DNA from 3 places in the Pseudomonas vranovensis genome. Region 1 is predicted to be linked to each of the others. Evidence: riboswitches for the same ligand, from Rfam matches in the RefSeq annotation. Region 1 holds a riboswitch; each other region holds the start of a gene.
The links. Region 1 has a riboswitch for cobalamin ahead of cobW (cobalamin biosynthesis protein CobW). Riboswitches for the same ligand answer to the same signal wherever they lie in the genome.

Region 2: it holds a riboswitch for cobalamin, as region 1 does, so the genes downstream of both, cobO (cob(I)yrinic acid a,c-diamide adenosyltransferase) here and cobW (cobalamin biosynthesis protein CobW) in region 1, are expected to answer to the same signal.
Region 3: it holds a riboswitch for cobalamin, as region 1 does, so the genes downstream of both, ABVN19_RS12685 (TonB-dependent receptor) here and cobW (cobalamin biosynthesis protein CobW) in region 1, are expected to answer to the same signal.

Annotation. Positions count from the first base shown of each region.
Region 1 is NZ_CP159259.1:1,876,740-1,887,182, reverse strand. It holds gene ABVN19_RS08800 (transporter) at 1-68, shown strand, start outside; gene ABVN19_RS08795 (sigma-54 dependent transcriptional regulator) at 173-1,498, opposite strand; gene ABVN19_RS08790 (hypothetical protein) at 1,817-2,083, shown strand; gene ABVN19_RS08785 (VWA domain-containing protein) at 2,182-2,796, opposite strand; gene ABVN19_RS08780 (AAA family ATPase) at 2,844-3,842, opposite strand; gene cobN (cobaltochelatase subunit CobN) at 3,844-7,605, opposite strand; gene cobW (cobalamin biosynthesis protein CobW) at 7,609-8,679, opposite strand; cobalamin riboswitch at 8,777-8,974, opposite strand; cobalamin riboswitch at 9,035-9,264, shown strand; gene ABVN19_RS08765 (CbtB-domain containing protein) at 9,361-9,546, shown strand; gene ABVN19_RS08760 (CbtA family protein) at 9,557-10,249, shown strand; gene ABVN19_RS08755 (cobalamin biosynthesis protein) at 10,251-10,443, shown strand, end outside.
Region 2 is NZ_CP159259.1:589,962-600,404, reverse strand. It holds gene cobT (nicotinate-nucleotide--dimethylbenzimidazole phosphoribosyltransferase) at 1-669, opposite strand, end outside; gene cobU (bifunctional adenosylcobinamide kinase/adenosylcobinamide-phosphate guanylyltransferase) at 666-1,187, opposite strand; gene ABVN19_RS02780 (cobyric acid synthase) at 1,189-2,643, opposite strand; gene cobD (threonine-phosphate decarboxylase CobD) at 2,640-3,632, opposite strand; gene cbiB (adenosylcobinamide-phosphate synthase CbiB) at 3,625-4,533, opposite strand; gene bluB (5,6-dimethylbenzimidazole synthase) at 4,533-5,180, opposite strand; gene ABVN19_RS02760 (cobyrinate a,c-diamide synthase) at 5,177-6,472, opposite strand; gene cobO (cob(I)yrinic acid a,c-diamide adenosyltransferase) at 6,469-7,080, opposite strand; cobalamin riboswitch at 7,243-7,468, opposite strand; gene ABVN19_RS02750 (hypothetical protein) at 7,617-8,195, shown strand; gene ABVN19_RS02745 (sorbosone dehydrogenase family protein) at 8,264-9,580, shown strand; gene ABVN19_RS02740 (C40 family peptidase) at 9,669-10,199, opposite strand; gene ABVN19_RS02735 (C40 family peptidase) at 10,334-10,443, opposite strand, start outside.
Region 3 is NZ_CP159259.1:2,759,021-2,769,463, forward strand. It holds gene ABVN19_RS12660 (TonB-dependent siderophore receptor) at 1-1,191, shown strand, start outside; gene thpR (RNA 2',3'-cyclic phosphodiesterase) at 1,333-1,881, opposite strand; gene lpxO (lipid A hydroxylase LpxO) at 2,058-2,957, shown strand; gene ABVN19_RS12675 (carboxymuconolactone decarboxylase family protein) at 3,089-3,433, shown strand; gene ABVN19_RS12680 (GNAT family N-acetyltransferase) at 3,517-4,074, shown strand; cobalamin riboswitch at 4,160-4,366, shown strand; gene ABVN19_RS12685 (TonB-dependent receptor) at 4,473-6,614, shown strand; gene ABVN19_RS12690 (LysR substrate-binding domain-containing protein) at 6,721-7,635, opposite strand; gene ABVN19_RS12695 (tartrate dehydrogenase) at 7,734-8,825, shown strand; gene ABVN19_RS12700 (BCCT family transporter) at 9,021-10,443, shown strand, end outside.

The DNA of each region.
Region 1 (10,443 bases):
TTTCCATCGGCCTTACCGACGACTCGCCGGACTTTTCTTTCAGCTTGAAATTCCCATACTACTTCTGAGCCTCGCGCCCACGAAAAAGCCCGCTTCGGCGGGCTTTTCATTGAATCCTTCGCGGGGCAAGCCCGCTCCTACCGTAGGCACGGGCTAGCCCCGCGAGCGCAGTTCAACGGATCTGATGCTTGTGCAGCAACCGGTAGAAGGTCGGCCGTGAGATGCCCAGCACCTTGGCAGCAATACTCAAATTGTCGCTGTGCCGGTTGAGTACATCGCACAACGCCTGGCGTTCGGCCCGGTGCTTGTAGTCTTCGAGGGTACCCATGCTGGCTGCGAACGCATGCTGGGTCGCCAATCCCAAGTCCTGGGCCTCGATCTGCCGCCCTTCGGCCAGGACCAGGCCACGCCTGACCCGGTTGGCCAGTTCACGTACATTGCCCGGCCAGTCGTGCTTGCCCATCGCTACCAGGGCGTCTTCACTGAAGCTGCGCGGGCGCCGCCCGGTTTCCAGGCTGTAGAAATGGGAGAAATGGCTGGCCAGCATCGACAAGTCGCCATGCCGGTCACGCAGGGGCGCAGTGACCACTTGCAGCACATTGAGCCGGTAATAGAGGTCTTCGCGAAAGCGCCCGCTCTCGATGGCCTTTTCCAGATCGACGTGGGTGGCCGCCAGGACCCGCACATCCACGTCGATCGGCTGGCTGCCACCGACACGCTCGATGTGCTTTTCCTGTAGAAACCGCAGCAGATTGGCTTGCAGCTCCAGCGGCAGGTCGCCGATTTCATCGAGAAACAAGGTACCGCCATGGGCGGCTTCGATACGCCCGATCTTGCGTTGATGAGCGCCGGTAAACGCGCCTTTCTCATGGCCGAACAGTTCGGACTGGATCAGGTGTTCGGGAATGGCGCCGCAGTTGATCGGCACGAAGGGCTTGTCGCGGCGCTGGGATTGGCGATGCAACGTGCGCGCCACCAGCTCCTTGCCGGTACCGCTCTCCCCGCGAATCAGCACCGGCGACTCGGTGGGCGCCAGCTTGCTGAGCAACTTGCGCAGTTCGCGGATCGGCCGGCTGTCCCCCAGCAATTCATGCTCGGTGCCATCGACATGGACATTGCCCTTGCCGCGCAGGCGTGCCATGCCGAAGGCCCGGCCAATAGTGACCTGCACCCGGGAGACATCGAAGGGCAAGGTGTGAAAGTCGAAAAACCATTCGCACACGAAGTCGCCGACGTTCTGGGTGCGCAACTCATCAGGGCTGAGAACGGCAATCCATTCGGTGTTGCTGCGGCTGATGAGGTCTTTCACCGCATCGGGGTGCTGCAGGTGCGAGGCCTGCAAACGCAACAAGCCGACGTCGCAGGGATATTCCTGGGCCGAGGACAAAGTACAGCTGTACACGTCCCAGCCGACATTACGCAGCCCAGGTAACAAACGGTGACAATCATCGCAGGGATCGACGATCAGCAAACGGCGGTTGGACGAAGGTTCGAGCATGACCTTTCCTTGGCGCCAAATGTTGGAATTTTAAATAGAAACAGCACGTTGGCAGGCCCGTTTGTAACAGTAGCAACGATGCGTCAGACGCCCACTACCGTCTGTCTGCAAAGCAGGGACGATAAATTGACGGCGGGGAATTTTCGTCAACTTTCAACGTCAGAGTGGACGCCTGTTACAACTTTTTTGTCGAAAACAAAAAAATTATAAACCTGCATGTGACTCCACCCGGTACTGCGTGCATCAGTACAAGTAACTCACCGCTGCACAACGCACGGTACTTTATTTTTTGTTTGGGCCCACAGAGAGACCGAACCCATGAATGCCCCGCTCCGTGTCAACGAAGCACTGCTGATTGCCGACCACGCCTTCGAGCCCTTCCAGTGTGTAGCCTGGGATTCGCCTAACGGTACTGGCGAACTGAGCCTGGCAGTGATCGACCGGACCAGCACCCGTATCGGTAGCAAACAGGTGCCCAGCAGCACCTATACCGACCCTGCGCAACTCGCGCACCTGATCGAAGAAGTGCGTGCCGAACTGAGTGAAAAAGGCTACGACCTGCAACCCTGGTCAATGCCAAAGTAACGTTGCACCGTACACATCGGGCAACTTTCTAGTTGCCCGTTCTTTATAGTGCGACACGTTGCCGCACTGTTTTCCGTAGCGATCCGTACGCGCCTTTATTATTCAATCACCTTGAAACTATCTATCGCCTGGTAGTCGGCATTTAATTGCTGCGCCAATATACGCGCACGCCCCAGGCGTACCGCTGCGCGCTCCATATCCACCAGCAAACTTGGGCACGGCAGTGGCGCCACCGGGTCCCAGGCCTTGAGCCGGCCGTCGGTCAGCACCAGGCAACGTTGTTGTTCGGCCGGAAACTGACGCTGTCGGGCCTGCAGCCAATGACGTGCCTGTTCCAAGGCTGCCAGCAACGGCGTACCGCCACCGGCGCCGAGGTTTTCAAGCCACGGCTGCAATGCCGCTGATGCCTTGAGGCCATGGCGCTGCCAGGTAGGGGTGTTGCCGCTGGCCGTGAGCAAGGTCAAGCGCGCCCGTTGCCGGTAGGCCTGATCGAAGAACCCGGCAAGCAAGCCCTTGGCCTGGCTCAGGGCCTGGTAGCGGCGGGTCGAGGCCGAGGCGTCGACGATGACCAGCCAGAGCTCGTGGGCACTGGCCCTGCGCTGCTGCCAGCACAGGTCGAGGCGTTGACGCGGTCGTCCCTTGAGCAAGGTGGCGGGCCAGGCGACCGTACCCTGGGCAGCATCGCGGGCAGCCCCCCTGGAACCTTGCTTGATGCTGCCTGGGCGGGGTTTGGCATCCGCCGAGCGCGGCCGACGGATGCTCAGGGCTTTTTTGCCCAGTTCGGCACCTCGCGTCGCGCGCCGGTGGAGGTTGCTTGTGGCGGCATGTCGCCCCAGGCACCTTGCCCTTGCTGAGCGGAGAACGACTGTCGACCCTGGGGTTCGGGCGCAGACATCTGCTGCGCGGCGCGTTCACGACGACGGTGGCGCAAGGCGAACTCGGCCACTGCATCAATATCCTCTGCCTCGATGTGCAAGGCACCGCGCCAGGCGGCATGGGCCCTGGCCGCACGTAGCCAGACCAGGTCAGCCCGCACACCATCGACGCCGGCGCCGAAGCAGCGTTCGGTGATGTGCGCCAAGGCCTGGTCATCCAGCGGAATCTGCGCCAGTCGTTCGCGCGCCCCTTGGCAACGCTCTAGCAACTGCGCCTGGGCGGGCGCCCACTGGGCACAGAAGCCTTCGGGGTCGGCATCAAAATCCAGACGCCGACGAATAATCTGCCCACGTGCTTCAGGCGCCGGTTGCCCGTCCAGGGCCACGTTGAGGCCAAAGCGATCGAGTAATTGCGGGCGCAACTCGCCCTCTTCCGGGTTCATGGTGCCGATCAACACAAAGCGGGCGCTGTGACGGTGGGAAATACCGTCGCGCTCGACCCGGTTGGTGCCACTGGCCGCCACATCCAGCAGCAGGTCCACCAGGTGATCGGCCAACAGATTGACCTCATCCACATAGAGCACACCGCCGTCGGCCTTGGCCAGCACACCCGGCGAGAATTGCGCCTTGCCCTGCCCCAGCGCCGCATCCAGGTCCAGAGTGCCCACCAATCGCTCTTCGCTGGCGCCCAGCGGCAGGGTCACGAACGGACCATCGCCCAACAGGTCGGCAAGCCCCCGGGCCAGGGTACTTTTGGCCATGCCTCGGGGGCCTTCGATCAGCACGCCGCCAATCTTCGGGTCGATGGCGGTCAGGCACAGGGCCAGTTTCAGTTCATCGGCGCCGACCACGGCAGACAGCGGGAAGTGTGCAGGTTCAGTCATCTCAAGTCTCTTCTTCGCCATCGAGCAATTGCTCTTCCAGGGCCTCGCGGTAAGCACCCGGCGCCTGCCACAAGCCACGTTGTTGCGCTTCGAGCAGGCGTTCGGTGATATCGCGTAAAGCCTCGGGGTTGTGTTGGCGGATAAAGTCGCGGGTCGGGGCGTCGAGCACATAGGCATCGGCCAGCGACTGATAATGATGGTCGTCGATCAAGTGCGTGGTGGCATCGAAGGCGAACAGGTTGTCGACCGTGGCCGCCAGTTCGAACGCTCCTTTGTAGCCATGGCGCTTGACCCCGGCGATCCACTTGGGATTCAGCGCCCGGGCACGGATCACCCGGTTGAGCTCTTCCTTCAGGGTACGGATGCGCGGACGGTCCGGCTGGCTGTGGTCGCCGTGGTAGCTGGCGACCGGCGCGCCGCCCAGGCTTTCCACGGCTGCCAGCATGCCGCCCTGGAACTGGTAGTAGTCATTGGAGTCGAGCAGGTCATGCTCGTGGTTGTCCTGGTTCTGGATCACTGCCTGGACCTGGCCAAGGCGCCGGGCAAAGTCGGCCCGTGCCGGCGTACCGTCGTCCGCCGCGCCATAGGCGTAGCCACCATGATTGAGGTAAACCTCAGCCAGGTCCTGACGGTTTTGCCACAGGCGCCCGTCAATGGCGTTTTGCACCCCGGCCCCATAAGCCCCGGGTTTGGCGCCGAAGATGCGCCACCCAGCCTGACGTGCGGCCTGCTCGGCCTCAACGCCTTGAGCGAGCAACTCGGCACGCTCGGTACGCACCCTGGCCGCCAACGGGTTGAGGTCGTCAGGCTCGTCCAACGCTGCGACTGCACGAACGGCAGCATCGAACAGGTTGATCAGGCTGCCGAACGCATCGCGGAAAAAACCTGATACCCGCAGCGTCACGTCCACCCGCGGTCGATCGAGCAGGCTCAATGGCAAAATCTCGAAGTCATCGACCCGTTGACTGCCGCTGGCCCACACCGGGCGTACCCCGAGCAAGGCCATGGCCTGGGCGATGTCATCGCCGCCGGTGCGCATGGTCGCCGTGCCCCACACCGACAGCCCCAGTTGACGCAAGTGATCACCGTGGTCTTGCAGGTGGCGCTCCAGAATCAGGTTGGCCGAGGCAAAGCCGATGCGCCAGGCCGTGGTGGTCGGCAGGTTGCGCACATCGACGGTGTAGAAGTTGCGCCCGGTGGGCAGCACGTCCAGGCGTCCCCGGCTGGGCGCGCCGCTCGGGCCTGCAGGCACGAAGCGGCCCTGCAGGGCGGCGAGCAGGCCATGCAGCTCAGCCGGGCCACAGGCATCCAGCTGCGGCGCGACCACCTCGACCAGCCCCTGCAACACAGCCTGCACATCGCACCATTGCGCGTCCTGGGGAATGTGCGCATGGCCGCCCAGGCTATCGCCGATCAAGCGGCCCGCCAACGCTTCAAGACGCTCGCGCGTGTCCCCAGCCGTTCGCCACAGGCCGGCATCAATCTCTTGCAACAGCGCCGGGCGCGGCCCGTTCCAGGGTTGTCCCAGGTCGCAATCGAGCGGGTCGAATCCCAGCGCCAGTGCCTTGGCCAGCGCCCGCAGCAGACTGGCGTTGGCTCCACGCCCGTCACCGCGGGCTACCCGCAGCAGGGCCAGCAAGGTATCGGTGCGCAAGCGCCCGGTGGGCGACTCGCCAAAAACATGCAGGCCATCGCGGATCTGCGACTCCTTCAGGTCACAAAGATAGGTGTCCAGCCGCGGTAACCAGATGGCTGCGTCGTCCAGCGCACCTTCGAGCTGTAGCTCTCGGTCAATGTGGTTGTCGCGCACCAGCGCGAGGATATCGCGCTGCAGTTCACGGGCGCGGCGCGGGTCAAGCAGCTGGGCTTCGTAGTATTCGTCGGCCAGCGCCTCCAGGTGACGCAGCGGGCCGTAGGTTTCGGCGCGGGTCAACGGCGGCATCAGGTGGTCGATGATGACCGCCTGGGTACGGCGCTTGGCCTGGGCACCCTCGCCCGGGTCGTTGACGATGAAGGGATAGATGTTGGGCAACGGCCCGAGCAAGGCGTCCGGCCAACAGTTGGCCGACAGGCCCACGCCCTTGCCCGGCAGCCACTCCAGGTTGCCGTGCTTGCCGACATGGATCAGCGCATCCGCGCCATAGCCGTGGCGCAACCAGAAGTAGAACGCCAGATAGCCGTGGGGCGGTACCAGGTCGGGGTCGTGGTACACCGCACTCTGGTCCAGTTGGTACCCCCGGGCCGGCTGAATGCCGACGAAAGTCAGGCCAAAGCGCAGGCCGGCGACCATCATCCGGCCATTGCGGCACATCGGGTCCTGCTGCGGTTCGCCCCACCGCTCGCGCACCGCGTCCTGATTGGCCTGGGGCAATTGGGCAAAGGCTGCCAGGTAGTCCTCCATCGCCATGCTTTGCAAGCAGGGACGCTGGTCGAGGCTGTCCAGGTCGTTGCTCACGCCGCCCAGCAACGCCTGAATCAGCGCAGTGCCGCTGGCGGGCAGCTCGTCAAGCGGATAACCCTGATCCTTCAGGGCTCGCAGGATATTCAGCGCTGCGGCCGGAGTGTCCAGGCCCACACCGTTGCCGATGCGTCCATCGCGGGTCGGATAGTTGGCCAGGATCAGCGCCACGCGCTTGTCCGGGTTGGGCAACTGCGCCAGTACACACCAGCGGCGCGCAAGCTCGGCAACAAAATCCATGCGCTCGGCATGGGGGCGATAGCAGACCACATCCGTCTGGCTGCGCTCGCTGCGCCAGGCCAGGTCCTTGAAACTGATTGGCCGGGTAATGATCCGCCCGTCCAGTTCCGGCAGCACGATGTGCATTGCCAGGTCCCTCGCCCCAAGGCCTTGCTCGCTGGCCTCCCAGCCCGGTTCGTTGTCCTGGGCGCAGATGGCCTGCAACACCGGAATGTCGCGACGAAACGGCCGCAGGTGCGGCTGCTCGGGGCTGGACTGGGCAAAGCCTGTGGTGTTGATGATCAACGCCGCCTCGACTTCATCCAGCCAGTCCTCGACCTGGACCAGGCAGCCGGCTTCCTTGAGGCTGGCCACGGCTATCGGCATAGGGTTGAGACCAGCCAGTTGCAAGCGTTCGCAGAAGGTGTCGATAAACGCGGTATTGGCTGCCTGCAGGTGTGAGCGGTAGAACAGGATCGGCACCACCGGCTGCATCACCTGCCAGTCGGCATACCAGTCCTGTAGTTGCGCGGCCACCTTGTGCGGGTGATACAGCGCCGTGCGCGGCAGTTGCTGTGGCTCGCTCCAGGGGTAATCGCGGTGCAGCCAGAGGCTGGCCAGGCATTTGAACAGGTTCAAGGCGTTGGCCTTGCCACCCTGGCGCAGGTAGTGCCAAAGCCGTTCGGCCTGGGCGGCGCTCACCGTGCTCAGGCTGCTGAGCTGCGGGTCCGGGCGGTCGTCGCCCGGCACCAAAATCAGCTGAACGCCGCGTGCGGCCAGCTCCAGCAACTGCTCAACGCCATAACGCCAGTAACCGACACCGCCGTGCAGCGACACCAGAATGACCTTGGCATGGCGCAACACCTCGTCCACATACAGGTCGACCGAGGCATGGTTCTGCACCTGCATGGGGTTGGCCAGGCGCAGGCTGGGAAAATCCTCGGGCAATTGCTGGGCGGTTTCGGCCAGCAATGCCAGGTGCGAATCACCGCTGCAGAGAATGACGAGCTCGGCCGGGGTCTGGCCCAGGTCGGCAATACTGTCGTCCGGCACGAAGCCACCGGGCTGGGTCCGCAGCAGGTGCATGGATCAAGCGCCCAGGGCGGCGCGCAGGCGCGCTTCCAGTTGAGTGGCGTCAAGTGCCTGGCCAATCAGCACCAGCCGCGTGGTGCGCGGTTCTTCGCTGCGCCAGGCGCGGTCGAAGTGTTTGTCGAAGCGGGTGCCCACGCCTTGGATCAGCAAGCGCATCGGCTTGCCGGGAATTGCCGCAAAGCCCTTGACCCGCAGGATGCCGTGCTGGACTACGAGTTGGGTCAGGGCATCGAGCAGCAGGCTTTCGTCGGCTTCAGGCAGCTCAATGGAGATCGAGTCGAAGGCGTCGTGGTCATGATCGTCGTGGTCGTCGTCGCCGTCATGGTGCGAATCGTGGTGGGTGCGGCGGCCATCGATATGCGCTTCGGATTCGGCGCCCAGGCCCAGCAACACTTCAAGCGGCAAGCGACCGCTGCTCGCTTCGATCACCTTGACCGCTGGCGGCAGCTCCTCCTGCACCTCGGCGCGTACCTTGGCCAGGTTTTCAGGGGCAATCAGGTCAGCTTTGTTCAGTACCACCAGGTCGGCACTGGCCAACTGGTCGGCGAACAGTTCGTGCAGCGGCGATTCGTGATCCAGGTTCGGGTCCAGCTTGCGCTGGGCATCGACTTGCTCCGGGAAGGCGGCGAAGGTGCCAGCGGCCACGGCCGGACTGTCGACCACCGTAATCACCGCATCGACCGTGCAGGCGTTGCGGATTTCCGGCCACTGGAAAGCTTGCACCAGCGGCTTGGGCAGGGCCAGGCCGCTGGTTTCGATGAGGATATGATCCAGGTCGCCACGGCGCGCTACCAGCTCGCGCATCACCGGGAAGAATTCTTCCTGTACGGTGCAGCACAGGCAGCCGTTGGCCAGCTCATACACGCGGCCGCTGGCTTCTTCCTCGGTGCAACCGATGCTGCACTGCTTGAGGATCTCGCCATCGATGCCCAGCTCGCCGAACTCGTTGACGATCACGGCAATGCGTCGGCCCTGAGCGTTGTCGAGCATATGACGCAGCAGCGTGGTTTTGCCCGAGCCGAGAAAGCCGGTAACGATGGTGACAGGGAGTTTGGCCAGTGTTTTCATGTCGATGCCCTTGGCAGCAAATGGCGGGCATGCAGGACGAGAACCACAGGCAGCACTGCCCGGGCGCGTTCGCCACCGGATCACCCCGCCCGGTTTAATGTCGGAAACTGATCGAGGCAGGTCTCCTGGCTTGCATTGCACCGGCCGGCGGCCAGTCGAACGACGCCTTCCCGCAGCGATGCAGTGGCTGTGTCGAACCGTTCAATGCTTACAGTTGCGGGGGCAGCCGCGGCTTCAACCGCGTTCCCGTCTTAGCTTCGGCCAACGCCGAAGAACCTCGAAGCGGCTAGGCTACGCAGTGCCCGGTGAGTGGTCAACTGCTGTCACAATTGACGCTTGCGTGGTTGCGTGATTTGCTAGTGCGATTCGTTTGGGTGCCCTTTACAGGGTGAAACGGGAAACCGGTGCGTCATACACGTGTTGATCACGACGTAGGACAAGTCCAGTGCTGCCCCCGCAACGGTAAGCGAGGAAAGCGTCAGAACCACTGTGCCCGCAGTTCGGCATGGGAAGGTGACGCCTTCGGCGCGGCAATCTGCCCGCCCCTCGCCAGCCCGGAGACCGGCCCAGGCTCGATTTGACAAACCCGCGGTGGGCGGGCGCTGTTGCAACCCCTGGACGGACGCCGTGCAGGGGTTTCTTGCGCTTGCCTGTTGCCGACAACACCAAGAGGAAAGCGCCATGCGTACCAGTACCGCCAGTCACTCCGCCGTTACCCCCTCAACCCTGAGCCAGCGCCTGCTGGTTGCTGTCGGTGCCTCGCTGCTGGGCCTGTGCCTGGTCTACTTCGCCGGTTTCTCGCCTATCGAAGCGGTGCACAACGCCGCCCACGACACCCGCCACAGCGCCGCCTTCCCTTGCCACTGAGTGCCGACCGATGATCAAGCGTATTGCCAGTACTGCAGGGTTTGCAGGCCTCCTGGCCGCCCTGTTGCTGACCCTGCTGCAAAGCTTCTGGGTGGCGCCGCTGATTCTGCAGGCGGAAACCTATGAAAGCGCAGCCCCGGCGGTCGAGCCCCATGAGCATGCTCACGGTGTCGCCGCCGACCATCATCATGACAGTGAAGCCTGGTCGCCCGAGGATGGCTGGCAGCGAGTGCTGTCGACCACCGGCGGCAACCTGGTGGTGGCCGTCGGCTTCGCCCTGATCCTGGCCGCGCTCTATACCCTGCGCGCGCCCAACAGCGCCCTCACCGGTGCCCTCTGGGGCCTGGGTGGCTTTGCCGTGTTCTGCCTGGCCCCGACCCTGGGGCTGCCGCCGGAACTGCCCGGTACTGCCGCGGCCGACCTGGCCCAGCGCCAGGCCTGGTGGGTGGGTACCGCTGCCGCCACCGCCGTGGGGCTCGGGTTGATCGTGTTCGCCCACAACTGGCTGTTCAAGGCCCTGGGCGTGGTACTGCTGGTAGTGCCCCACGTGATTGGCGCGCCGCAGCCTGATGTACACGAAATGCTCGCTCCCGAGGCGCTGGAAGCCGAGTTCAAGGTTGCCTCGCTGGTGACCAATGCCGCGTTCTGGCTGGCCTTGGGCCTGATCAGCGCCTGGCTGTTCCGTCGCCCGAAGCAGGCCTGACATGCAGTTGTTTGTCGGCCTGGGTTGCCGGCGAGGTTGCCCGGTCGACACGCTGGGCAACCTGCTCGAACACACCCTCAAGGCCCACGGACTGCCCCTGGCGGCAGTCGCGGGCCTTGCCAGTATTGATCTGAAGCGCGACGAGCCGGGCCTGATTCAATTGGCCAGCCGCTTGGGTGTGCCCGTTGTGTTTT
Region 2 (10,443 bases), 1.3 Mb from region 1:
CAGCAACAGGGCCTGCTCGATGACCTGAGCCTTGTGCCGCACACCTGCGGCATCCAGGCCGGTGCCCGGCCCGCTCAGCTCGATGGCCGGGCAGCCGAGCAAGGCGCAGGCCAGGGCGCTGGCTGCGGTGGTGTTGCCGATGCCCATCTCGCCACCAATGAATAATTGCGAACCCGCGGCCGCTGCACGCAAGGCACTCTCGCGCCCGCCCTGCAACGCTTGAAGCGCTTGCTCGGGGGTCATCGCCGCGGTCCTGGCGAAGTTCGCCGTACCCGCGCCGACCCGCAAGTGCAGCACGCCCGGCAGCGACAACGCCGGGTCGATAGTGCCCAGGTCCACAACCTCCAGCCGAGCATCGAGCTGGCGCGCCAGCACACTGATGGCTGCCCCTCCGCCGACGAAGTTCTGCAGCATCTGCCCGGTCACGGTCTGGGGATAGGCCGAGATGCCTTCGGCGACCACGCCATGGTCTCCAGCGAAGATTGCGATGTGTACCTTCGCAAGACTCGGCTTGAGCTGCCCCTGAAGGCCTGCCAGTTGTACCGCGATCTGCTCCAGCCGTCCCAACGAGCCTGCAGGCTTGGTCAGTTGCTGCTGGCGTTCCAGCGCCTGCTCCCGGAGGGTGTGATCGACAGGACGGCAGGCTTCAAGCCACCAGGTCTGACTCATGGTGCATTTCCTTTGAGGGTAAGGGGCAAGCCGGCAACCGTGAGCACCACGCGCTGACAGCGCTCGGCAATGGCCTGGTGCAACCAGCCGGCCTCATCGACGTAGCGACGGGTCAGTTCGCCCAGCGGCACGACGCCCAGGCCGCTCTCGTTACTGACCAGAATGATCTCCCCTGGCAGTTCAGCCACACAATCGAGCAGCGCAGCACGTTCACGGGCCAGGCGCTCGGGGTTATCCAGCATCAATAGATTGGTCAGCCACAGGGTCAGGCAGTCCACCAGCAGGCAGCGGTCGTCGTGGGCGTTGGTTCGCAGCACGTCAGCCAGGGCCAGGGGTTCCTCAATCAGGCCCCACGTGGCTGGCCGGCGTTCCCGGTGCAGTTGCACCCGGGCATTCATTTCGCCATCCAGCGGCTCGCTGGTGGCGATGTAGGTCACCGGCAAACCACTACGCTCGGCCAGTTGTTCGGCCAGGCGGCTCTTGCCCGAGCGAGCGCCACCGAGGATCAGGTTGAGCATGTCAGTTCAGTCCGCAGAGTTGACGTAGGTGCGTGGTATCCAGGTGCTGCTCCACCAGGTCGGCCAGGCGCTCGATATCGCGTTCGCGCAGGGCCTGGTAGTCAACGTGCTCGACCTCATGCAGCCCGGCCCAGCGCAGCAGCGACGCACACGACTGCGGGTGTTCAAACAGACCGTGCAGGTACGTCGCCAGAACCTGCCCGTCGGCACTGATGGCGCCATCGCTGCGCCCATCGGCCAACTGCACGGCAGGACGCGCCAGGGCCGGCCCCTGGGTGACGCCAGCATGAATTTCATAGCCGCCAATGGGCACCTGCTCCAGCTGCAGGGTGCCGGAAACATTGCGCAGTTGCTTTTCGGCTTCCAGTACCGTGACGAAGTCGAGCAGGCCCAGGCCCTCGCTGCTGCCTGCCGGCCCTTCGAGGCCCAGCGGATCCTCCACGCGCCGCCCCAGCATCTGCAGCCCTCCACAAATGCCCAGGACCTTGCCGCCGTAGCGCAGGTGACGGTTGATCGCCTGGTCCCACCCACGGGCACGCAACTGCGCCAGGTCACCACGCACGCTCTTGGAACCGGGGAGGATGATCAGGTCGGCTGGCGGGACCGAGTCGCCCGGGCCGATGAACTGGAGGTCAACCTGCGGGTGCAGGCGCAGAGGGTCGAAATCGGTGTGGTTACTGATGCGCGGCAGCACCGGCACGATCACCTTGAGCGCACGAGCGGCCTTGTCACCCTGGCGCTGGTCGATACCGTCCTCGGCCTCCAAGTGCAGGTCCATCACATACGGCAGCACGCCCAGCACCGGTTTGCCAGTGCGCGCCTCAAGCCAGTCCAGCCCAGGTTGCAGCAAGGCGATATCACCGCGAAAGCGATTGATGACAAAACCCTTGACCCGCGCCTGCTCGCTGGGCGACAGCAGTTCCAGGGTGCCGACCAGATGCGCGAACACACCGCCACGATTGATGTCGGCAATCAGGATCACCGGGCAGTCCACAGCCTCGGCAAAGCCCATGTTGGCGATGTCGCCGGCGCGCAGGTTGATCTCTGCCGGCGAGCCAGCCCCTTCGACCATCACCACCGGGTACTGGGCGCTCAAGCGTTGATGGGAGTCGAGTACCGCCTGCATGGCGATGACCTTGTAGTCGTGGTAGGCCACCGCATTCATGCTGGTGACCGCGCGACCGTGGACAATCACCTGGGCGCCGGTGTCGCTGTTGGGCTTGAGCAACACCGGGTTCATGTCGGTGTGTGGCGCCAGTCTGGCTGCCTGCGCCTGCACGGCCTGGGCCCGACCGATCTCGCCGCCATCGGCAGTCACTGCACTGTTGAGCGCCATGTTCTGCGGTTTGAACGGCACTACCGCCACGCCCTGGCGCAACAGCCAGCGGCACAGCGCGGTCACCAGTGTGCTTTTTCCGGCATCGGAGGTGGTGCCCTGCACCATCAGGGTACTCATGGGTGTTCCTTGCGATAGTCGTTGAAGGCCCGGGTCAGGCGCTGGAAGTCCTCGTCCGTGGCCGGCAGGCCAAAGCGCAGGCTGGCCGGGGTGGCGAACAGACGCAGCAGAATGCCGCGCCGGGCCATGAAGTCATGCAATTGGGCGGCATGTTCGGTGACCCGGTACTGAAACAGGTCACATCCGCCCGTGGGAGCAAAGCCTGCGGCGCTCATCACACTGGCCAGGCGCTGGCTGGCGTCGGCACAGCGCGCGATCTGCCTGCGGTGCGCGGCACTGTCGAGCAGGCAGGCCTGGCCAAGAATGCGGGTCGGCCCGCTGACAGTCCAAGGCCCGAGCAGTTCGGCAAGCCGCTGCAACATCCACTGCTCGGCCAGCACGAAGCCCAGGCGCACACCGGCCAGCCCAAAAAACTTGCCGAACGAACGCAGCACGATCAGCCCGGGGCGCCCGGAGTGGGCGGCGATGCTGTGCTGCGGGGTGTTGTCCATGAAGGCTTCGTCCACCAGCAACCAGCCGCCGCGTTGCGCCAGGCGCGCATGCCAGGCCAGCAACTGCTCGCCGGGTACCTGCCGGCCGGTGGGGTTGTTCGGGTTGACCACTACCAGCACATCGAGGCTGTCGAGTACCTGCTCGACCTGCTCTTCCTGCAGTTCCATCAGGCGATGTCCGGCACGCCGCCAGGCTTCGGCGTGCTCGGCATAACAAGGCGACAACACCCCGACCGTGCCCAGCGTACGTAACTGCGGCAATGCCTGGATCGCGGCCTGGGAGCCGGCGACCGGCAACACCGGCGCCGCACCGTAGTAGGTCGCTGCAGCCTGTTCCAGGCCATCGTCGGTTTCAGGCAGGCGCGCCCAGGCGCGCAGAGGAATTTCGGGGATGGCGAACGCCCAGGGCGCGATACCGCTGGAGAGGTCCAGCCAATCTTCCCGGGCGATGCCGTACTGCTGGATGGCGCGCTGCAGGCGCCCGCCGTGTTCAAGCATAGAATGCTGCCCCCAGACACAACAGCAGCAACCAGAGCCACACACCCTGGCACACCAGGCGCCAGCCGCGCTCGATGGCATCGGCATCGGCCATCGGGCCTTCACCCAGTTGCGGGCGCTCGTGCAACTCACCGTGATACACCGCCGGGCCACCCAGTTCAACACCCAATGCCCCTGCCCCGGCCGCCATCACCGGGCCGGCATTGGGGCTGTCCCACAAGGGCGCCTGGCACCGCCAGCATTTGAAGGCCAGGCGGGTCTTGCCCAACAGCGCATAGGTCAACGCCACCAGCCGGGCCGGCACAAAGTTCAACACATCATCGATACGCGCCGCGGCCCAGCCAAAACGCTCGAACCGTTCGTTGCGATAACCCCACATGGCATCCAGAGTATTGCTCAGGCGATAGAGCACCACACCCGGCGCACCGGCCACCACAAACCAGAACAAGGCGGCGAACACTGCATCGCTGCCGTTCTCCAGTACCGATTCGGTGGCCGCGCGGGCCACGGCAGGCTCGTCCAGCTCGCGGGTTTCGCGACTGACCAGAAAGCCCACGCGCCGCCGGGCCTCATCCAGGTCGCCACGGCGCAGGACATCGGCCACTGGGGTCACATGCTCACCCAGGCTGCGCAGGCCCAAGGCGCAATACAGCGCCAGTACCTCGACCAGCCAGCCAATGTAGGGCAGCCAGGACAACAAGGTGGCCAGCAGCGTCAACGGAATCACCGCCAGGAACCAGGCCGTTACACCATGGCTGCGCCAGCCACGACCGCCAGCATTGAAGCGCTGCTCCAGGCGCCCGGCAAAGCGGCCGAAGGCCACCAGCGGATGTCGACGCCGGGGCTCTCCCCACAGCGCATCCAGCGCCACGCCGGCAACGGTCAGCAACGCCACACTCATCAAGACTCTCCCCACTGGTTTTCAAACAACAGGTCGCTCAACGGACGCACCGTGGTCCAGCCCTCGAGCACCAGCATCGGCGCCGGATAGAACACTTCGACCGGCCCCAAACACAGAATCGCCAGCGGCTTGGCGCCGCTCGGCATGCCCAGCAGGTCGGCCAGTGCCTGCGGCTCGAACAGCGACACCCAGCCCATGCCCAGGCCTTCGGCGCGGGCGGCCAGCCAGAGGTTCTGGATCGCGCACGACAGCGAAGCCAGGTCCATTTCCGGCAAAGTCCGACGACCGAAGATGTGTTTCTCGCGGTCATCCATCAACGCCGCCACCAGCACTTCGGCGCAGTCGTTGATGCCTTCGACCTTGAGCTTCATGAAATCGTCGGAGCGCTCACCGAGTGCCTCGGCGGTAAGCACCCGCTCCGCTTCCACTTGTGCCTGGATACGCTGGCGCAGGCTGCGGTCGGTGATTCGAATGAAGCGCCACGGCTGCATCAGGCCAACACTGGGGGCCTGATGAGCGGCTTCAAGCAAGCGCGCCAGCAACTCGGGCGCGACCTCGCCCTTGGTGAAATGGCGCATGTCGCGACGCTCGCCAATGGCGCGGTACACCGCGGCACGTTCAGCGTCGGTAAAGGCATGCTCGTTCATGGTGCCAACAGCGCCGCCGACGCCCGGGGATTGGAGGCAAAGTAGAAATGCACGTAAGAGGCTGTCAGCCGCCCGCAGCGGTAGACCGCCTCGGCACCGCGGCCGCCATTGGGGCTCTGGCCACGGGCAATGGGTTCAAGCTCGGTGCTGGTCAGGGAGTGGTGATAGGTGTGCCCCCGCAGAGCACCTTCCGGTAGCTCGACCGCTTGCAGGGCCAGCGCCGCCAGGCGTTTTTGCATCACCGCTTCGCCCGCCAGCAAGCCCAGCAATTCGGCACGTTCGCCCGCGACGTCGGTCAGGGCATCGAGCAGGTAAAGCATGCCGCCGCACTCGGCGAGCAAGGGCTTTCCGGCTTGATGATGGGCGCGAAGGGTTGCCAGCATCGAGGTGTTGGCGGCCAGGGCCTGGTGGTGCAGCTCCGGATAACCGCCCGGCAGGTACAGGCTGTCGGCAGGCGGAAGCTCGCGGTCATGCAGCGGCGAAAAGAACACCAGCTCCGCGCCCATGGCCCGCAGCAGGTCGAGGTTGGCACCATAGGTGAAGGCAAATGCCTCGTCGCGGGCTACCGCAATCGTCACACCGTCGAGCAAGGGCTCGATCACCTGCTCAGTGGGCCCGGCAAATGCCACGGCTGGCGGCAGCGCCGACTCGCAACTGGCGGCCAAGGCAGCCGCCGCGGCGTCGAGGCGAACATCCAGGTCATTGAGCTCGCTGGCCTGGACCAGGCCAAGGTGACGGCTTGGCAATTCGATGCCGGTCTCCCGCGACAGGCCGCCGTACCAGCGCAGCCCCTCGGTCAGGCTGCCTTCAAGCAACTGGGCGTGACGCAGGGTGCCAACCCGGTTGGCCAGCACGCCGGCAAAGGGCAGATCCGGTTGATAACGCGCCAACCCCAGGGCCAGGGCACCGAAGGTCTGGGCCATGGCCGTGCCATCGATTACCGCCAGCACCGGCACGCCGAAATGGCGGGCCAGGTCGGCGCTGGACGGCGTACCGTCGAACAGGCCCATGACCCCTTCAATCAGGATCAGGTCGGCCTCGCCCGCAGCTTCCCACAACAGGCGCCGGCTTTCCTGTTCGCCGACCATCCACAGGTCGAGCTGGTACACCGGGGCGCCGCTGGCCCGCTCCAGAATCATCGGATCGAGAAAATCCGGACCGCACTTGAACACCCGGACCTTGCGCCCCTGGTTGCGATGCAGACGCGCCAGGGCGGCGGTCACGGTGGTCTTGCCCTGCCCCGAGGCAGGCGCTGCGATCAGGACCGCCGGGCAGTGCCGGGTGTCGGTCATAGTTCGACGCCCTTCTGGGCACGGATGCCGGACTGGAACGCGTGCTTGATCATGCCCATCTCAGTCACGGTGTCGGCCAGTTCGATCATTTCATCCTTGGCACCACGCCCCGTGACGATCACGTGCTGCATGGGCGGGCGAGCCTGCAGGTCGCTGAGCACCTGGTCCAGATCCAGGTAGCCATGCTTGAGGGCGATGTTCAGTTCATCGAGCACCACGAAGGCAATGCCCGGGTCCTGCAGCAACTGTCGGGACACCGCCCAGGCCGCTTCGGCGGCGGCGATATCACGCTGGCGGTCCTGGGTCTCCCAGGTAAATCCCTCGCCCATGACGTGGTAGCGCACCTGCTCGGGAAAGCGCCGGAAGAACAGCTCCTCGCCGGTACTGTTGCGGCCCTTGATGAATTGCACCACGCCACACTGCATGCCGTGGCCCATGGCCCGGGCGAGCATGCCGAAAGCCGAACTGCTCTTGCCCTTGCCGTTACCGGTGAGCACCAGCAGCAACCCGCATTCGTTGGGGGCGTTGGCGATACGCTCGTCGATTACCGCCTTCTTGCGCAGCATGCGCGCCAAGTGGCGTTCGTCACGCTCGGTGGATTCAGTCATCGAAGTCTCCGCAAACCACTGTCGGCCAGCTCGCAACGAGCGTAGCAGCACGTGGCTGCAGGGTTCGCGGCAAACAGAGGACGACAGATGTATGGAAATGGCAGACGAAGAAAGGCGCAGGGCTGCGGCGCAAGCCGAAGAAACCGCGCATCACCCTCCGTGATGCCGTTGACTGTTTCAGGCCGGTCTCCGGGCTTGTGAGCGGGGTCATGAACACCCGGGACCGCGCGCCTTCCCGGGTGTTTTCACCCAGTGGCCATGCGCGGCCTTGACTCACTTACCGTTGCGGGGGCAGCGCCGGATTCGCACGCCTTTGCGTGCCCACCGGCTTCCCAGTTTCACCCTGCCAGGCCACGGCCTGCAGAGCACCTGAAACAAGTCGCGAAGGTTAGAGGGTTGCACTCGGAGCGTCAATCAACGGCGCGCCACTGGCCTGGATCAATGCCGTCTTTGTCATCTTGTGTCACGTTGCGTTAGGTGATATCAAATAGCCACAAATGGCTGTACTCGATCACAACGACAAAGGAGAGCGCAGCATGAAAGGCCTGATTATCAACAACCCGCGCCTGGAATTTTTGCGTCCGACTCTGGAGAGGTGGATCGATTGCATCGATCGCTTCAACCAGACCCTGGGCGATGGCGAAGCCCATTACTGGCATGGCGCCCAGGCCAACCTGGGGCTGCTGTCGGCTGCGGCCTGGCAAGCAGAGATGGTGACCCTGCAGCATCACCAGAGCAAAAAACAGCGCGACGAAGGCGAGCGCGAAGGCCACTGCGACCTGTATATCGCCAGCCGCGAAGAGGCGGCTTACCTGCAAGCCAGCCAGCGCTGGCCGCGCATTGCCAGGCTGGACCTGTCCGGCGCCCTGCAGGAAACCGCCAACGCTGCACGCCAAGTGGCGGCACCCAGCCAACTCAAGGTTGCCGCCCTGTTCGCCAGCCCCTGGAAAGCGGGCCAGCACGCCAGCCCCGAAGAGCTGCAGGACCTGGTCGACGACCTGCAAAAGCACACCGCCTGCGCCATTGCCTGGTACTTCCCCTACGCCTATCGCAAGCTGCACAACGAAGCAGGCCAGTATCACCCGGGCGTGGCACTGCTGCTCAAGCAGGCCTGAACAAGGGAACCTCCCCAGCCCTGCGTGCCTCTACCCTCAACGAAGGCCATCTTTGCGAGGGACACGACATGGGCACAACCCGGATTGTATTGCTGCTGGCGGTGGGTGCCGCTTTGGGCGGCTGCGGTGAGACAGCGCGGCTGGATGTCGGCGAAGGGTTCGGCCCCTCGCCGCAACTGCCCGAACCGAACAAGACCTTGATCCCCACCGTCAACGTCGCACCTGCCATCGGCTGGCCCGAGGGTGCGACGCCTGTCAGTGCCCCAGGCACACAAGTGGCGGCCTTTGCCGAAGGCCTGGACCATCCGCGCTGGCTCTATGTGTTACCCAATGGCGACGTACTGGTGGCAGAGACCAACGCTCCGCCCAAGCCAGATGACGGCAAGGGTATCCGTGGCTGGGTGATGAAGAAGGCAATGAGCCGCGCCGGTGCCGGCGTGCCCAGCGCCAACCGCATCAGCCTGTTGCGCGACAGCGACCATGACGGGATCGCCGAGACCCGCACTACATTCATCGAGAATCTCAACTCACCGTTTGGCATGACCCTGGTCGGCAACCACTTGTATGTGGCAGCCACTGACCGCTTGCTGCGCTTCGACTACCAACCCGGCGCCACCTCGATCAACGGCCCCGGAACGCCGGTGACCGACTTGCCTGGCGGCCCGCTGAACCATCACTGGACCAAGAACGTGATTGCCAGCCGCGACGGCAAAAAGCTGTACGTGACGGTGGGCTCCAATAGCAACGTCGGCGAGAACGGCATGGACCAGGAAGAAGGCCGCGCCGCTATCTGGGAAGTCGACCCGGCCAGCGGCAACAAACGCATCTTCGCCTCCGGCCTGCGCAACCCCAACGGCATGGCCTGGGAGCCACACAGCGGGCAATTGTGGACTGCAGTCAACGAGCGCGATGAGATCGGCAGCGACCTGGTGCCCGACTACATCACCTCGGTCAAGGATGGCGGCTTTTATGGCTGGCCCTACAGCTACTTCGGCCAGCATGTCGATCAACGGGTCAGCCCGCAGGATCCGCAGCAGGTTGCCAAGGCCCTTGTCCCCGACTACGCCGTGGGGCCGCACACCGCGTCACTGGGCCTGACCTTCGCCGAACCCGGCGTGCTGCCACCTCCGTTCGACCAGGGTGCATTCATTGGCCAGCACGGCTCCTGGAACCGCAAACCGCACAGTGGCTACAAGGTAGTCTTTGTGCCCTTCAGCACAGCGGGCAAACCGGCGGGCAAGCCGATTGATCTGCTGACCGGGTTCCTGAACGACGAAGGCAAGGCCATGGGACGGCCGGTGGGAGTGATCAATGATCAGCGTGGCGCATTGTTGGTGGCCGATGATGTGGGGAACAAGATCTGGCGGGTGAGCAAGGCCAGGTAGAACATCGCGGGGGCAAGTCGAGCCGCTCCCGCCGCCACCCCCACGAAGCTTGTGCAAGACAGTGGCTCACACCTGCCCTGCGATGGCTTCAGGGATTACGCGCCAATGCCTGCGGCAACACCCGCTTGGCATTGAGGTAGGCCTTCTGCCAATAACTGTTGGACAGGTAGTCCAGCCGCACCGTGCCCCCTGCAGACGGGGCATGAACGAAACGTCCCTCGCCCACATAGATGCCAGCATGGCTCACCTGCGAACCACCGCTGGTGGCAAAGAACACCAGGTCCCCCGACTGCAGAGCGTTGCGCTCGACCGTGGGCGCACGGATGCCGATCATTTCGCGGGTGGAGCGAGGCAACGAAATGCCGGCAGCATCGCGATAGACGTAGCCGATCAGGCCACTGCAATCGAACCCCGAATCCGGTGTATTGCCACCCCAGCGATAGGGCGTCCCCACCAGGCCCAGCGCGCGAAACAGCACATCTTCAGCGACCGGGGAGAAATAGACCTGAGGCGCCATGACCACGGGCTCGACCACCTTGGGCGGAGACGGGGCATGGCTCGAGCAGGCACCGAGCAGTGCCAGCAGGGAAATTAAAGCGAAGCGCGCCTTCATCGCCATGGTCAGAACATCCTGTCGGAAGCCGTCCGGCGGGAAGGCCGGAAATAGTTGAGAATTTAGATTAGACGACTTCTGTAAACACGCACGGCGACGCGCTTTTCAGCTACGTCGCCGTGAGTACTACACACGCTTGATCAGTTGCGCGAAATGGTGGTGGCGGTCGGTGCCATCGCCAGTGCGCGCTTTGCTTCGATAAAGGTCTTGCTCCAGTAGCGATCACCGAGCTTGTCGATGCGCACGCCAC
Region 3 (10,443 bases), 880 kb from region 1:
TTCGACGGAAGCGGCATCACCTACGCCGACTGGGTGACTGACTTCGACTCCACCAAAGTCGGCGTGGACATGAACGTGGTCGGTCGCTTCGAAGGTTTCGGCCTGGAGCAGGAAGTCACCCTGGGCGGCAACTACTCCAAGCTGACCACCGATGACCTGATGGCGCGCACGTTCAATGAAAGCGACGACACCCTCTTCGATATCGATCACCACCGCCCTGACATCGACTACGACAGCCTGCTGGCCAACGCAGGTGGTCGCGGCATCGGCAGTGCCTATGACGTTCGCCAGAAAGGCCTGTATGGCAGCTGGCGGGTCAAGCTGGCCGAGCCATTGACGCTGGTGCTGGGCACACGGGTGAGCTGGTTCGACCAGACCTACGAATCGACCAACTACGCCCCCTTCACCCATGCCGCCACGGTCAACGCACCAAGCACCCTCACGGAGTCCGGCGAAGTCACTCCGTACGTGGGCATTGTCTATGACCTGAGCCGCGAGTGGGCGGCGTACGCCAGCTACACCGACGTGTTCGTGCCGCAATCGGAGCGTGACGCCTCGGGCTCGGTGCTCAAGCCGATCATTGGCAGCAACTACGAGATGGGTATCAAGGGCGAGCTGTTCGACGGACGGGTCAACACCTCGCTGGCGGTGTTCCACCTCGACCAGGAAAACCGCGCGACCCAGGACCTCGCGTCCGGCTTTGCCTGCGACGACTGGTACTGCTCCACCGCCTCCGGCAAGGTCCGCAGCCAGGGCATCGAGGCAGAGATCAGCGGCGAAGTACTGACCGGCTTGCAACTGTTTGCCGGCTACACCTACAACACCACCAAATACCTGGATGACCCGGACAACGAAGGCAAGGTGTTCAGCACCTGGACGCCCAAGCACATGCTGCGGGTGTGGAGCGACTACCAGTTGCCGGGCGACTGGAGCAAGGTCAGTGCCGGCCTTGGTTTTACCGCGCAAACCCACACCCTGGGCTACGAGCACACCTACGATGTAGCCGGCTATGCCGTGTGGGATGCGCGTGTGGCGTATCAGCTGACACCTGAAGTAAGCCTGGCGGTCAACGGCAAGAACCTGTTCGACAAACGCTACTACGTGGCGGCCTACAACCAGCTCAATGGCAACAACAACTTCGGTGAGCCGCGCAATTTCATGTTTACCGTGAAGTACACCCCGCAGTTCTAGATCGCATCGAGGGGAGACGTCACCACGACCGCCGCGCGGCCGATCGCGGCCGCGTTCCTCGGCAGCGGCTACAAGCGCCTGTAGCCGCTGGCGACAGCCTGCGACCGGCCGTGCAACGGTCGCAGTTCAGGCAACCATTCTTCAGGCCTGAACCTCCAGCGGCCATTGCGCCAGCGGCAGGTAGCGACCCCTGCGCGACTCGTACAGGGTGAAGTGCCGTGCACGCAAAATGAAGTCTGCCGCGATCTGCGCCTCCGGCACCGGGCCGTGGTAGTCGCGGGCCAGGGTAAGGTGTGGCCGGTACTCTCGCGGAGCATCGGTAAAACCCAGGGGTAACATGGCCTGCTGCAGGGCGTATGCCAATTGGCGCAAGGCGGCAGGTGGCTGTGTTGGTACCAGCACCAGGGCTTTGGCTGGGCGCCACACTTCCAGCCGGTCGAGCATCACCGTCAACGGCTTTTGCGGCACCTTGACCTGAGCGGCGGCCGCCAGGATCGCCGGCAATTGCGCCGTGGCGACCGAGCCCAGAAACATCAGGGTCAGGTGAAAATTGACCGATGGAACCGGCCGCCCAAGGCCGCTGCCCAGTTCATTGCGCCAGCGGGCGATGTCCCGGCGCTGCGCGGGCTCGCACGCCAAGGCGAAGAACAAACGCTTGAATGGTTCGCCGGATTCCAGTGTTTCTACCATTACCTCTTCTCTCCCTGTTTGCCTCGAACCTTGAGCTTAATCGCTACAGCAAACCTTTGCGTGTGGGACTAATGTCGGGCGCTGGATCAGTAACATTTAGTACAAACTACAGGCCCGATTGTTTATGCTGGCTGGCTTATGCCATGGCGCATCGCCACATCGACAAGTATCCGCCCATGAAAATTTTTCTTGTTCTGTTGTTTGTATTCTCGATTGCCTACGTCCACTTTCGTGGTCGTGTGCGGCACAAAGTCACCCGTCAGCTGGGCGATCACTCAAGCTTCCTGGCGCCGGTAAACGTCTTCCTCTACTTGTTTTCCAAGCTCCCGGCCAAACCCTACCTGCCGGTCGAAAGCTTTCCCGAACTCAAGCCGTTGCAGGACAACTGGCAAGAGATTCGCGCCGAGGCCCAGCAGTTGCTGCATGTGGGCGAGATCAAGAGTTCGAAGAACTACGACGACGTCGGCTTCAACTCGTTCTTCAAGAGTGGCTGGAAGCGTTTTTACCTGAAGTGGTACGGCGAGAGCCATCCGTCGGCCATGAAGCTGTGCCCGCGCACCACCGAACTGCTGCAAGGCATCGGTACGGTCAAGGCAGCCATGTTTGCCACCCTGCCGCCCGGTTCCAAGCTGGTTCGCCACCGTGACCCGTATGCCGGCTCCTACCGCTACCACCTGGGCCTGGATACCCCCAACGATGACGCCTGCTATATCTGCGTGGACGGCGAGAACTATGCCTGGCGCGACGGCGAGGCGGTGGTGTTCGATGAGACCTACATCCACTACGCCAGCAACCAGACGGAGCACAACCGCATCATTCTGTTCTGCGATGTCGAGCGCCCCCTCAAGTACCGCTGGGCGACCGCGTTCAACCGCTGGTTCAGCCGCAAGGTGATGGCTGCTGCGGCAGCCCCCAACGATGCCGGTGACAAGACCGGGGGCATCAACCGCCTGTTCACCCGTATCTACAAGATCCGTGAGCGTGGCAAGGCGATGAAAAAGCGCAACCGTACCCGCTACTACCTGGAGAAATGGGCGGTAGTGGCTGCGCTGGTGCTGGTGTTCATCTACATCTGATGGCCTGTAGGAGCGGCGGTGCGTCGTCTCCTACCAAAGTCCTACCGTTTCAGGCCCATCGACCAACGGCGCCCCGTCGATTGAAAAACTAGCTTCACTGTTCATGTTGCCAACAGCACAAGGTGAAGACGATGAGCATGATGGACTGGGACGCCTACCGTAAGCAGTTGATGGCCGGTATCGGCGACCTCAAGCAACTGTCCCCCGACACGGTCAACGGCTATATGACCGCCAGCGGCGCCGGGGCCAAGACCAACCACCTGGATGCCAAGACCCGTGAGTTGATCTCGCTGGCCGTGGCCGTGACTACCCGCTGCGACGGCTGCATTGCCGTACACTCGGCGCAGGCGGTCAAGCAAGGCGCTACCCGTGAAGAAATCGCCGAGGCACTGGGCGTGGCCGTGGCCATGAATGCCGGTGCGGCGCTGGTGTATTCGGCGCGGGCGATGGATGCGGTAGGCAAGGTCGACATCTGAACGTATGGGAGCCGGCCTGCACAAACAGTTGCATGCCGGCTCCAACACTTTCAGACTCGCGGTTCACGTTGCCAGGAACCGCCATGATTACCCTCCGCCCCATGACCGCCGCTGATTTCGAACACTTCTGGCCGACCTTCCAGGCCATCGTCAGCGCCCGCGAAACCTATGCCTTCGAACCGGCCCTGAGCCAGGAACAGGCGCGTCATTTGTGGCTGGAGTCCCCGCTGCACACCCTGGTGGCCGAGGAGGATGGCGAACTACTTGGTTCCTACTACCTAAAGGCCAATGCCGCCGGCCCCGGCAGCCACGTGAGCAATTGCGGCTACATGGTCTGCGAGGCCGCCCGCGGTCGTGGCGTGGCACGCCTGATGTGCGAACACTCCCAGCAGTTGGCACGCCAGCAGGGCTTTTTGGCCATGCAGTTCAACTCGGTGGTGTCGAGCAATGAAGCGGCCGTGGCCTTGTGGCAGAAGCTGGGTTTTGAAATCGTCGGGCGCCTGCCGAGGGCGTATCGCCATGCCCGGCTCGGGCTGGTGGACAGCCTGGTGATGTACAAGTGGCTGGAAGAGCCTGCACAGCCGAAACTGATCGGGCGCAAGAACATCGAGGCGGTGGTGTCGCGAAAGCGCGGACGCTGACCCTCATTTTTCGTGGGGCGACGTCTCGACTTGCCCCGCGATGCATTTGCGCGTAACGCATTGACTGCAAAGGCATTCGATGTTCCCATGCGCGCCAGTTTCAGGTGTCCTGCGCCGCCGTGCGCAGGGTGAAACGGGAAGCCGGTGCGTCACTTTCGTGACTAGTCCGGCGCTGCCCCCGCAACGGTAAGCGAGCGAAGCCTTCGAAACACCACTGTGCCTCGGCATGGGAAGGTGAAGGCCTTCATGACCCTCGCAAGCCCGGAGACCGGCCTGAAGCTTTGTTTGGCAACCCCGCGGTGGGCGGGCGCAGGCCGGGTTGCGTTCGCCTGCGCGCGCAATTCCTCCATGCGTTGTTCCCTCCGGGATTCATTCATTCCTGTTGATTGTGGAACGACATGTCCCGTAACTCCAAGCTTCACTCCCTGGCGGCCAATGCCCTGGCCCCCTGCCTGGCACTCTCGCTGCCGGCCTTCGCTGAAGAACACAGTCCTTCTGCCCTGGCCCTGCCTTCAACGGCCATCACCAGCACCAGCGACAACGACCCGATCAGCCTGGCCACGCCCCTGCCCGCCGGTTCACGCCTGAACCTGAGCGCCATGGACACGCCGGCCAGCACCAGCAGCCTGGGCGCCGAGGCCATTGACGGTCGCAACAACAGCACCGTGCAAGCTGCCGTCACTCGCTCCCCCGGCATCACCTCTGTGGGCACGCCGGGCAACGGCAACACCGCGTTGTCGGCGCGCGGCTTCACCGGCCACGGTTCGGTGATGACCCTGTTCGACGGTTCGCGCATGTACACCGGCGCCGGCACCCAGACCTTCCCGGTCGACCCGTGGATGGTCGAGCGTATCGACATCATCCGGGGGCCGGCTTCTGTGCTGTACGGCGAAGGTGCTACGGGTGCGGTGGTCAACGTGATCCCGAAAAAACCCTTTGCCGGCGACATCCGCAACCACCTGCGCCTGGGCTACGGCAGCGACGACCGTCAGCAACTGGGCCTGGACAGCGGCGGCTCGCTGAGCGAGCGCCTGAGTTACCGGATCACCCTCAATGACCAGCACGGCAATGGCTGGGTCGACCGTGGTGACTCCAAAAGCCGCGCCATGAGCGCAGCGTTGCGCTTCGATGCCAGCGACGACCTGAGCTTTACCCTGGCCCACGAGCGCGGCGATGCCGAGCCGATGAACGACTTCGGCACGCCGCTGATCGACGGCCACTCCCGCGACAGCCTGCGCAAGAAGAACTACAACGTGCGCGATGACGTGCAGCGCTACCACGACGAATGGACCCGCCTGAACACCGACTGGGCCATCAGCGAGTCAATCAGCGCCAGCAACCAGCTGTACTACATCAAGAGCCGTCGCCACTGGCGCAATGCCGAGGACTACACCTGGCACAGCGACCTGGGGCAACTGGAGCGTGGCAGTTACCTGGAGATCAAGCACCACCAGGAGCAGATCGGCGACCGCCAGAGCTTCACCTTCGACCACGCGCTGTTCGGCCTGGCCAGCAAGACCGTGGTCGGCGCCGAATACAACCGCATCCGCTTCGGCATCGACAGCAACTCACCGTATAACGACATCGGCGGCGACTACATCGACCCGTGGAACCCGGCACCGGGCTACTTCCACAGCCAGGACCCGACCCGCCCGCAAACCCGAAGCACCACCCGCACCTTCGCCCTGTTCGCCGAGAACCGCACCCAACTGTCGGAGCGCTGGTCGCTGGTAACCGGCATCCGCCGCGACCAGAACCACATCGACCGCGACAACCTGGTCAACGACACCCGCAGCGACCGCAGCCTGGGCGGTGGCAACTGGCGCGCCGGCCTGGTGTTTGCCGTTACGGACGAACTGTCGCTGTACGGTCAGTACTCCACCAGTGAGGACGGCGTCAGCGACCTGATTACCTTGAGCCCGACCCAGCAGAACTTCGACCTGACTGAAGCCAAGCAGACCGAGTTCGGCCTCAAGCAACTGTTCTGGGACGGCCGTGGCGAATGGACCCTCGCGGCCTACCATATCGTCAAGAAAAAGCTGCTGGTCGATAACCCAGTCACCCACCTCAAGGAACAGGCCGGACAGCAGACCTCGGAGGGTCTGGAAGCCACCCTGGAACTGGCCCTGGCCAACCAGTGGCAGGTCTCGGCCAATGCCTCGGTGGTACGCGCCAAGTATGACGACTTCGACCAGACCGTGGGCGGCCAGACGGTTTCACGCGCCGGCAACCACCCGAGCAACGTACCACGGCGCACTGCCAACCTGTGGGTGAACAAAGGGTTGGGCCATGGCGTGGATGCCGGCATGGGCCTGCGTTATGTCGATGAGCGTTATGCCGACACCGCCAACTCCCAGACCGTACCAGGCTTTACCGTGGTCGATGCCAACCTGGGGTGGCAGGTGCTGCCGGATGTGCGCCTTGGGTTGCAGCTGAACAACCTGCTCGACCGGCGTTATGCGGCCGTCGCGCACAGCAGCGAGCAGTGGATCATGGGTGAGCCTCGGTCGTACTTTGCGACCCTGGACTACAGCTTCTGAGTTGATCGGGACTGCTGCGCAGCCCATCGCCACCTCGTTCCTCGGCAGCGGCCACAGATTGCCGACCAGGCTCCTGTGGCCGCGCAGCGCTCGTACAAACACCGCACTACAGTGACGGCAGGCTGTACCGCTCGGCGAAGTACTGGCGAAAAAACTCCACCGCTACCCGCACCTTGGCCGAACTGGCCAAGGGCGAGGTGTACACCGCCCAGATATCCGCTGGCTGGTGATACTCCCCCAGCACCTGCACCAGCCGCCCATCGGCCAGGCTGTCATGCACATCCCACCATGAGCGCAGCAAGATTCCCCGCCCGTCCAGGCACCATTGGTGCGCCACTTCGCCATGGTTGCTCGACAGGCTGCCAGTCACCCGTACGCTTTCCTCGCCATTGGGCCCTTCCAGCTGCCAGATGCCGAAGGGATGATCGCGCTCCTTGATCACCAGGCAATCGTGGCTGGCAAGCTCGGCCAGCACCTTTGGCGTGCCCCGCCGCGCCAGGTAGGCGGGGGAAGCACACAGCACGCGTCGATTCTTCGCCAGTGGCTTGGCGATCAGGTTCGGCGCAATCACGTTGCCGACACGAATATCCAGGTCAACGCCCTCCTCGATCAGGTCCACCAGGCGATCATGCACATCCAGGCGGATATCCAGGCGCGGGTAGCGCTCGGCCAGCTCCGACAGGGCCGGCGCCACGAAGCGACGACCCAGGCCCAGGCTGCTGGCGATACGCAACTGGCCCGCCGGCTCGCGGTGCTGGGCGCTGATGTCGTCGCCCATGCGTTGCACCGCGTCGAAGATCTGCTGCGCCCATTGGTACACCCGCTCGCCCTCCTCGCTCACCGTCACCCGTCGGGTGGTGCGGTGCAGCAGGCGCACGTCAAGGTCCTGTTCGAGTACGCGGATGCGCTTGCTGATGAATGCCGGCGACATGCCCAGCGCTTCGGCCACTGCCGCGAAGCTGGCGCGCTTGGCCACCTGGATAAAGATATTGAGGTCGTCGAGGCTAGGAAGATTATTCACGTTTCGTACACTAAGAATCCATGAAAGGCGAGATTATCTCTGATTAAAGCCCTTATAGCATGGCTCGCATCTGTTCCCTAGACAACGAGTGCGCCCCCATGAGCAAGACGTTCAGAATCGCAGCCATCCCAGGCGACGGTATCGGCAACGAAGTTCTTCCCGAAGGTATCCGCGTGGTCGAGGCCGCTGCCCGCAAGCACGGCCTGGACATCAGCTTCGAATTCTTCGAGTGGGCCAGCTGCGACTACTACCTGGCCCACGGCAAGATGATGCCAGACGACTGGTTTGAACAATTGAAGGACTTCGACGCCCTGTACTTCGGCGCCGTCGGCTGGCCCGACAAGGTTCCGGACCACATCTCGCTGTGGGGCTCGCTGCTCAAGTTCCGTCGCGACTTCGACCAGTACGTGAACATCCGCCCGGTGCGCCTGTTCCCGGGTGTACCGTGCCCACTGGCCGGCCGTGAGCCAGGCGACATCGATTTCGTGGTGATCCGCGAAAACACCGAAGGCGAATACTCGTCCCTGGGCGGGCGGATGTTCGAGAACACCGAGAACGAGTTCGTGCTGCAAGAGTCGGTGTTCACCCGCCGCGGCGTGGACCGCATCCTCAAGTACGCTTTCGACGTGGCCCAGACCCGCGAGCGCAAGCACGTCACCTCGGCAACCAAGTCCAACGGCATGGCCGTGAGCATGCCCTACTGGGACGAGCGCACCGCCGCCATGGCTGCCAATTATCCGGATATCAGCTGGGACAAACAGCACATTGATATCCTCTGCGCCCGCTTCGTGCTGCAGCCGGACCGCTTCGACGTGGTGGTAGCCTCCAACCTGTTCGGCGACATCCTCTCCGACCTTGGCCCGGCCTGCGCCGGCACCATCGGTATCGCGCCATCGGCCAACCTCAACCCCGAGCGCAAGTTCCCGTCGCTGTTCGAGCCGGTCCACGGTTCGGCCCCGGACATCTACGGCAAGAACATCGCCAACCCGATCGCGATGATCTGGTCCGGTGCGCTGATGCTCGACTTCCTCGGCAACGACGGCAGCGACCCGCGCTACCGCGCCGCCCACGACGACATCCTCAAGGCCATCGAGCAGGTCATCGCCGCCGGTGACACCACCCGCGACATGGGCGGCCAGAAATCCACCCAGCAGGTGGGTCAGGCGATCACCGATCTGGTCCAGGCGTGATGTCCGCCGGGGCCGATTATCAGAATTGTCTGACAAAACGCCCCGGCCCCTCTTGCGAGCGGCGTGGATTGAATGCAAAATCTGTTAACCAGAAGATTCACGTTAACTTTTAGTTAACGGCCAAGGAAGGAGCGAGACCGCAACACCCCGGTTGCCTGCCGGGTATATAAGTACGCCAACGTCCAGGAGACGATGATGTCGCACAAGAATAAAAAGATTGATGTGTTCCTGATCACCGTGAGCCTGATAGCCGTGCTGCTCACCGTGATTGGCCTTGCAGCCTTCCCGGGCCAGGCCGAAAGCGCGGCAAACCAGTTGTTCGAGCTGTCTACCCGCACCTTCGGTACCAGCGTCCAGGTACTGGTGTTCGGTAGCTCCCTGGCCGTGCTGTACCTGGCCTTCAGCAAATACGGCAACATCCGCCTGGGCAGTGGCAAGCCCGAATACGCCACCGCCACCTGGGTGTTCATGTTCATCTGCGCCGGCATGGGGTCCTCGACCCTCTACTGGGGTGTGATGGAGTGGGCCTACTACTACCAGACCCCAGGCCTGAACATCGCCGCAGCCACCCCCAAGGCGCTCGAGTACAGCATCAGCTACTCGTTCTTCCATTGGGGCATCAGTGCGTGGTCGATCTATGCCCTCGCCTCGCTGGCCATGGCCTACCACTTCCACGTGCGCAAGAAGAGCGGCCTGAACCTGGCTTCGATCGTCGAAGCAGTGACCGGCTTCAAGGCCACCGGCCCTGTGGGTCGCAGCGTCGACCTGATCTTCCTGCTGACCATGATGGGCGCCTTGACCGTATCCCTGGCCCTCACCGCCTCGACCCTGACCCGCGGCCTGCATGACCTGGCCGGCACCCCGGACACCTTCACCGTGCAGTTGATGGTGATCGGCGGCGTGGCGGTGATGTTCTCGCTCAGTTCCTACATCGGTATCGACGGTGGCCTGCAGCGCCTGAGCAAGATGGTCTGCATCGGTGCGCTGGTGTTTGCGCTGGTGGTACTGCTGGTCGGTCCGACCCAGTTCACCATCAACAACACCGCCAACTCCATTGGCCTGATGATCCAGAACTACGTTCACATGAGCCTGTTCACCGACCCTGCCGGTGACGGCGCCTTCACCCGCAACTGGACGGTGTTCTACTGGCTGTGGTGGGTGTCCTACGCACCCGGCGTGGCCATGTTCGTGACCCGCGTGTCGCGTGGCCGGCAGATCAAGGAAGTGGTCCTGGCCCTGCTGATGGGCGGCAGCTTCGGTTGCTGGTTCTTCTTCGGCGCGTTGGAAAGCTACAGCATGCACCAGTTCATCACCGGTGCCGTGGATGTGCCGAAAATGCTCAGCGAGCAAGGCGGCGAATCGGCGGTGACCCACCTGCTGCTGGCATTGCCGTGGGGCCAGGTGTTCCTGGGCGTGTACCTGTTCATCATGGCGATCTTCTGCGCCTCGCACATGGACGCCGCGGCCTATGCGGTGGCGGCCACCAGCACCCGCAACCTGCGTGAAGGCGACGACCCGACGCCCACCCATCGCCTGTTCTGGTGCGTGGTGCTGACCCTGGTGCCGCTGGCCATGCTGTTTGCCAAGGCTTCGCTGTCGACCATGAAAACTGCCGTGG